Regions from separate parts of the Paenarthrobacter sp. NPDC089675 genome, predicted to be linked through region 1. Evidence: riboswitches for the same ligand, from Rfam matches in the RefSeq annotation. Region 1 holds a riboswitch; each other region holds the start of a gene.
What was found. Region 1 has a riboswitch for glycine ahead of gcvP (aminomethyl-transferring glycine dehydrogenase). Riboswitches for the same ligand answer to the same signal wherever they lie in the genome.

Region 1 (2,261 bases):
GAACACCGGGTGCTGCAGGTAGTCGCTGGACCGTTCCACGGAAGCCTCAAGCGCGAAGCCCTCCACGGACTCGACAACTGAAGCGCCGAACACGTCGAGGACACTGCCAACAACCTCAGTTGTGGTTGTTTCATCCACCGAGATGCCCACCGTGTCAGCATCGATGCCGCGCAGGTTGATACCGCGCTCTTCAGCGGCAGCCGCGAACTCCGCTGCGCGCCCCGGGACACGGGCAGTCACCGTGTCGAAGAACGAGCCGTGAAGAACCTCGACGCCGGCAGCCTTCAAGGAGGCGGCCAGGGTGCGGGCGTGGTTGTGGGCGGTATCGGCGATCGCCTTCAGGCCCTCGGGACCGTGGTAAACGGCGTACATCGAGGCAACGATGGCAAGCAACGCCTGCGCCGTACAAATGTTGGACGTAGCCTTCTCGCGGCGGATGTGCTGCTCACGGGTCTGCAGCGCCAAGCGGTAGGCGGGAACACCGGCGTCGTCCTTTGAAACGCCAACCAAGCGACCCGGCATGGAGCGCTCAAGGCCCTTCTGGACAGCCATATAAGCGGCGTGCGGGCCGCCAAAGAACAGCGGCACGCCCAGGCGCTGGGCAGAACCGACGGCGATATCGGCACCCTGCTCACCCGGAGGGGTGATGAGCGTGAGCGAGAGAAGGTCGGCGGCAACGGTGACCAGGGCACCCCGCTCTTTAGCCGAAGCGATCACGGCGGAGTGGTCGAAGACGCGGCCGGAAACGCCGGGCTGCTGGAGGACGACGCCGTTGATGGCGCCTTCCGGAAGACCGTTGGCGAGATCCGCCACCTCGACTTCAAAGCCAAGAGCCTCGGCGCGGCCCTTCACGATGGCGATGGTCTGGGGCAGGCAGTCGGCGTCGAGAACGGTCTTGCCGTCCTGCGCAGCTTTGTTCTTGTTGGCCCTGCGCATCATCAGCACCGCCTCAGCCACTGCAGTTGCTTCGTCGAGCAGGGAGGCATTGGCGATGGGCAGGCCAACGAGGTCCTGCACCATGGTCTGGAAGTTCAGGAGTGCTTCAAGGCGGCCCTGCGAAATCTCGGGCTGGTACGGCGTGTATGCGGTGTACCAGGCCGGGGACTCGAGGATGTTCCGGCGGATCACCGGAGGCGTGATGGTGTCGAAGTAACCCTGGCCGATCATCTGCACGGCGGTCTTGTTCTTCGAAGTAAGTTTGCGCAGTTCGGCGAGAACCTCAACCTCAGAAAGGGCGTTCTGCAGGGTCAGGGCAACGTCCTGGCGGATGTCGTTGGGAACCGCGGTGTCCACGAGGGAATCCACGGAGTCGTAACCGACGGACTTGAGCATGGTGTCAATGTCGGCCTGGCGGCGGGCACCGATATGCCGGTCGACGAAGGCGGTGGAGGCTGAACTAACCGTCACGAAGGAACTCCATTACTTGGGCGGCGTTTGGGTACGCCGCAGTGGCTCGGGTTCCTCCCCGCTCTGTATTGGACCTGAGAGTTTCCGCGGGGGTGTCCGCACACGACCCGCTTGCACCGTCGGTGAGCACAGCATCCGTTCACACGGAGTGCCTGCTGCTTTCCAGAGTTGCCTAACCGCGGCGGTGCGTGGGCCTGAGAGATTCCTGGGGAGGATTTGCTCCTACGGCGCCTGCATCACGTACTGCAGGACTCTCCCGCCGCAGATCAAAGGCTTTTATGCAATTTTTGCGGCCCGCAGCTAAGGCGCACCACAGTTGTTAATTGTCCTACGCCCGCGGCGCAGCGGCAAATGGGGGATGCGCTACTTCCGCAGGCGGGCCAGGACTTTCAAAAGAACCTCGACGTCGGCCTCGCGACTGGCGTTGCCGGCGTCCTGCCCGCCTTCAAACATGGCGTTGAAATAGAGCCCGTCGCCCATGTAGCTGACGGCTTTGGCCACTTCCGGGCCAACGTCCTCGGCAAGGACGTCCTGCCAACGTTGCTGGATGGCCGTGAAGCGTTGCCGGGTCTCCTGGTGCGCAACTTCGGCCAGACGGGTCGCCGCCACGAAGGCGCGGTCCATGGGCGTTCCACCCCACAGCGACGTGCGGATGAAGTAGGCGGCGGAACCGTCGGGCGCCGCCTTCATCAGCTCTATGTCCTGCTCCGCCAGTTCATCGAGACGCTCCAGCAAGGCACTGATCAGCGCTTCCTTGTTGGGGAAGTGGTAGAGCAGCCCGCCCTTGGAGACCCCCGCACGCTTGGCGACGGCATCGAGCGTGGCAGCACGCTCCCCCACTTCGATAAGGAGCG
Region 2 (2,261 bases), on a different contig from region 1:
TTGGCGAAATCACAACCGGCCGCGATCCGTGATGCGGCACAGTTCCTCGCGGACCTCGAAGACGCCCTGCAACCCCACGCCCACGCTACCGGCAATTGGGAAAGCGAAGTCGGCGCGTTGGTGGAGAAGCACGTAGTAGCTTCGCGCCGGCTGAACCTGAGGGGGCTCTCGGCCCCCCTGGCCGGGAGGTCGTTCGCCTCGCGACGGGAACTGGACAAGGCCGTCACCGACTACCTCGACGACGATGCCAGGCGATCGGCACTGGGCGAATCGGACCCCGTGAAAATGGCCATTGGAGCGCTGCATACCGGCAGGGCAATCCTCAAGACGGTCGTGGCAGATGGTGGCATCACGGACGAATCTTGGGTGGCCGAGCTGCGGGGGTGGTTCGAGGCCTTCGTCGAGGGGCTGGCGAGCGGACCTCCGGCCCTGCGTTCGGAACAGTTGGCGGCTCTGGCGCGTGCCGGCGTCGTGAGTTTCGTGGGACCCGACCCGAAGTTCAGCGTGGACCGTAACGCCGAAGTCTTCCGGGCGTTTTCGCCGTGGGTGCGCGATGCTCCTGTCCAGGCACGGACACTGATCGAGGCGATGTCGCCGGCCAACAGGGTGGGCATCAACATCTCACCGCTTTTGGAACAGCTGATGGCGGACGGGCTGGTCCGCACCAAGATCATGATGAGCGTCGAAGGGACCCCGGTGCAGACCACGGGCCTGGACGTTGAACCGCATCCTTACCGTCCGGTGGCGGCCAACGGTTCGGTGACCAAGGGGATGTACCTCTTGGGCCTGCAGCTCTCGGCGACGCAGTGGGGGACCGCCATTGCTGCGGAGGCACGGCCAGCAACGGGCCGGGCTTACACAAGCGGCCAACGGACGCTCCGCGACGCGGATGAGATCGCCCGCAGCATCCTTGGTCTTTGAATCCGCGCCCTGAGCTGGGCGGCTTGCGAACCAGCCATGCCTTCGCTACTGTGTGAGCTGCATCACCGGCGAGGTGGTGCGCGCTTTTGATCCGTGGCGGGAGAGTCCTGCCGGTACATCCCGTCAGGCGCCGTAGGAGCAAACCCTCCCCAGGAATCTCTCAGGCACCCTGTACCGCCGCGGCGAGGCAACTCTGGAAAGCAGTCCGGGCTACCGGGCTCACCGAAGGTGCAAGCGTTCCTGCGCGCAGGAACGCGGAAACTCTCAGGTCAATGACAGAGCGGGGAGGAACCCGAATCATCGTGGCATCCAAGTGTGCCGCCTGAACAATGGAGTTCCTTATGACGATTCAGCGCCCGCCATCGGACATCAGTCACACGCAAGAACCCCACCTCGAACGCCAACTCAGCAACCGCCATATCCAGCTCATCGCGATCGGCGGTGCCATTGGAACCGGCCTTTTCATGGGCTCGGGCAAGACCATTTCAGCGGCCGGACCGTCCGTCATCTTCGTCTACATGATCATCGGCTTCATGCTGTTCTTCGTCATGCGGGCCATGGGCGAACTGTTGCTGAGCAACCTCAACTACAAGTCCTTCAGCGACTTTGCCGCGGATCTCCTGGGCCCGTGGGCCGGGTTTTTCACCGGTTGGACGTACTGGTTCTGCTGGGTGATCACCGGCATCGCGGACGTCATCGCGATCGCGGGCTACTCACAGGAACTCTGGCCCGGCCTGCCCCTCTGGATCCCGGGACTCGTCACCATCGGCATCCTCCTGCTGCTCAACCTGGCCACCGTGAAGGCCTTTGGCGAGACCGAGTTCTGGTTTGCCCTCATCAAGATCGTGGCCATTGCGGCGCTCATCATCGTGGGCCTTTTCATGATCTTCACGGGGTTCCAGTCCGACGCCGGGCCGGCAGGCTTCAGCAACCTCTGGAGCCACGGCGGCTTCTTCCCCAACGAATTCATGGGCTTCGTAGCCGGCTTCCAGATCGCCGTCTTCGCGTTCGTGGGCATCGAGCTCGTGGGGACCACTGCTGCCGAGGCCAAGGATCCGGAGAAGAACCTGCCCAAGGCCATCAACTCCATCCCCATCCGCGTGCTGCTCTTCTACGTGGGCGCCCTGATCATCCTCATGTCCGTCACGCCTTGGACGCAATTCGCCGCCGGTCACAGCCCCTTCATCGCAATGTTCTCGCTGGCCGGCCTCGGTGCCGCCGCGACGATCGTGAACCTGGTGGTGCTGAGCTCCGCGATGTCCTCTGCCAACTCCGGCATCTACTCCACTTCGCGCATGGTTTACGGCCTGGCCCAGGAAGGTGACGCGCCGGCGGTCTTT
Region 3 (2,261 bases), on a different contig from region 1:
TCTCGCGGCAGCTTTCGCGGGAGTGCCTAGCGGATGCGGTCGGGGTCCAGGTCGCCGTCCAGGCCGCGGTTGGTGCCGCGGGCTTCTGCGGCATCCTTGAGGAGGTCGCGGATTTCGGCCAGGAGCGCGGTATCGGCCGGAATCGGCTCTTCCTCGGGCTCTGCGGTGGCCAAACGGTCCTTGACCATGGAGTTGATCTTGTTCATGGGCGCCACGAAGATGAAGTAGACCACGGCGGCGGTGATCAGGAAGGTCACCAGTGCCGTCAGCACGGCGCCGATGTTGACGAACGTGGCCTCTTTGTCCGGCCAGATCCGGAAGCCCAGCCCGTCCGCGTTGACGCCACCGGCCGCGGCGATCACGGGGTTGATGATGTTGTTGGTGAAAGCGGCAACAAGTGCGGTGAAGGCACTGCCGATAACCACCGCGATGGCCAGTTCGATCACGTTGCCGCGGAGAATGAAGTCCTTGAATCCCTTAAACATGGAGTGTCCTCTGGTCGGTACGGGGCGTATGGCTCAAGCAGAGAACAAACTACCATTCCGGGGTTTCGCAGAAGGTGTCACGGGATGTGAGCGAGCGATCGGGAATTGGGGGTGGGATGTGAGCGAGCATCAGTATTACCCGATGCTCGCTCACATCCCGCCCGTTTTTTGGGGATGCTCGCTCACGTCCCGCCCGTTTTTTGGGGATGCTCGCTCACATCCCGCGCCTTGAAGACCTATCTGGGCTCCCAGCGGTCATGGCAAAAGACTGCGTCAGCGCTCTTCACGCACCGGCAAACCATCATCTACAGAATCCGGAAAATCGGCGAACTGACTGGGCTGGACATGGGTGAGACGTCCACGTTGGCGCAGCTCTGGCTGGCCCTGCAGATCCATGAGGCGATGCAGGGTTAATCGCCATGGGAAGGCGCGCCTTGCACTTTCCGGCGGCCACCCGCTATGGTGTGAAGCGTGTCACTGACGTGGCGCAAACGCTTTTGATCTGCGGCGGGAGAGTCCTGCCGGGTACATCCAGTCAGGCGCCGTAGGAGCAAATCCTCCCCAGGAATCTCTCAGGCCCATGTACCGCCGCGGCGAGGCAACTCTGGAAAGTAGTCCGGGCAACCGGGCTCACCGACGGTGCAAGTGGGCAACCAAGTCCACGGAATCTCTCAGGTCCAATACAGAGCGGGGAGGAACCCATATTCACTATGGCGCTCAATGGGCGCCTGAATCCTGGAGTTCCTCTTGACTGTTCAATCCTCCCCAACCGCTTTCGCGGACCGGCATATCGGCGCCCGTCGCCAGGCCGATGTTGAGACCATGCTCAAGGCCATCGGCTACGACTCCGTCGACGGCCTGGTGGACGTGGCTGTCCCCGATTCCATCCGCCAGTCCTCGCCCCTCGCCCTGCAGAAGGCGTTGAGCGAGACCCAGGTCCTGGCCGAGCTCCGTAAGCTCGCGGCGAAGAACAAAACCGCCGTGCAAATGATCGGCCAAGGCTACTACGACACCATCACCCCGCCGGTCATCCGCCGCAACATCCTTGAATCCCCGGCCTGGTACACCGCTTACACGCCGTACCAGCCGGAGATTTCCCAGGGCCGCCTTGAAACGCTCCTGAACTTCCAGACCATGGTGCAGGACCTCACCGGCCTGCCCATCGCCAACGCTTCCTTGCTGGATGAAGCGACCGCCGTGGCCGAGGCCGTGCTGCTGATGCGCCGGGCGAACAAAGCCGTGAAGGACGGCAAGACCGTCCTGGACGCCGACCTCCTGCCGCAGACCATCGCGATCGTGAAGGGCCGCGCCGAGGCGCTCGGCTTCGAGGTTCTTGTCGCGGACCTCTCCGCCGGACTGCCCGACGGCGACATCAACGGCGTCGTCCTCCAGCAGCCCGGCGTTTCCGGCCGGGTTTTCAACCACTCCGCCGTGATCGCCGACGCCAAGGACCGCGGTGCGCTTGTCACCGTTGCCGCCGATTTGCTGGCACTGACCCTCATCACGCCCCCGGGCGAACAGGGTGCGGACATCGCCGTCGGAACCGCGCAGCGTTTCGGTGTCCCGCTGTTCTTCGGCGGCCCGCACGCCGCGTACATGGCGGTACGGAACGGTATGGAACGCACGCTTCCGGGCCGCATTGTGGGTGTCTCCAAGGACAACGCCGGCGTGCCTGCCTACCGCCTCGCCCTGCAGACCCGCGAGCAGCACATCCGCCGCGAAAAGGCCACGTCCAACATCTGCACGGCACAGGCACTGCTGGCCATCGTTGCCTCG

Region 2: linked by a shared signal. The riboswitch ahead of cycA (D-serine/D-alanine/glycine transporter) and the one ahead of gcvP (aminomethyl-transferring glycine dehydrogenase) in region 1 are both predicted to bind glycine.
Region 3: linked by a shared signal. The riboswitch ahead of gcvP (aminomethyl-transferring glycine dehydrogenase) and the one ahead of gcvP (aminomethyl-transferring glycine dehydrogenase) in region 1 are both predicted to bind glycine.

Annotation. Positions count from the first base shown of each region.
Region 1 is NZ_JBIVHM010000003.1:43,469-45,729, reverse strand. It holds gene gcvP (aminomethyl-transferring glycine dehydrogenase) at 1-1,407, opposite strand, end outside; glycine riboswitch at 1,580-1,676, opposite strand; gene ACIPY2_RS07845 (TetR/AcrR family transcriptional regulator) at 1,771-2,261, opposite strand, start outside.
Region 2 is NZ_JBIVHM010000004.1:333,483-335,743, forward strand. It holds gene ACIPY2_RS11590 (FAD/NAD(P)-binding protein) at 1-921, shown strand, start outside; glycine riboswitch at 1,009-1,108, shown strand; gene cycA (D-serine/D-alanine/glycine transporter) at 1,263-2,261, shown strand, end outside.
Region 3 is NZ_JBIVHM010000005.1:24,637-26,897, reverse strand. It holds gene mscL (large conductance mechanosensitive channel protein MscL) at 27-485, opposite strand; partial or broken gene ACIPY2_RS12045 (helix-turn-helix domain-containing protein) at 714-899, shown strand; glycine riboswitch at 984-1,083, shown strand; gene gcvP (aminomethyl-transferring glycine dehydrogenase) at 1,233-2,261, shown strand, end outside.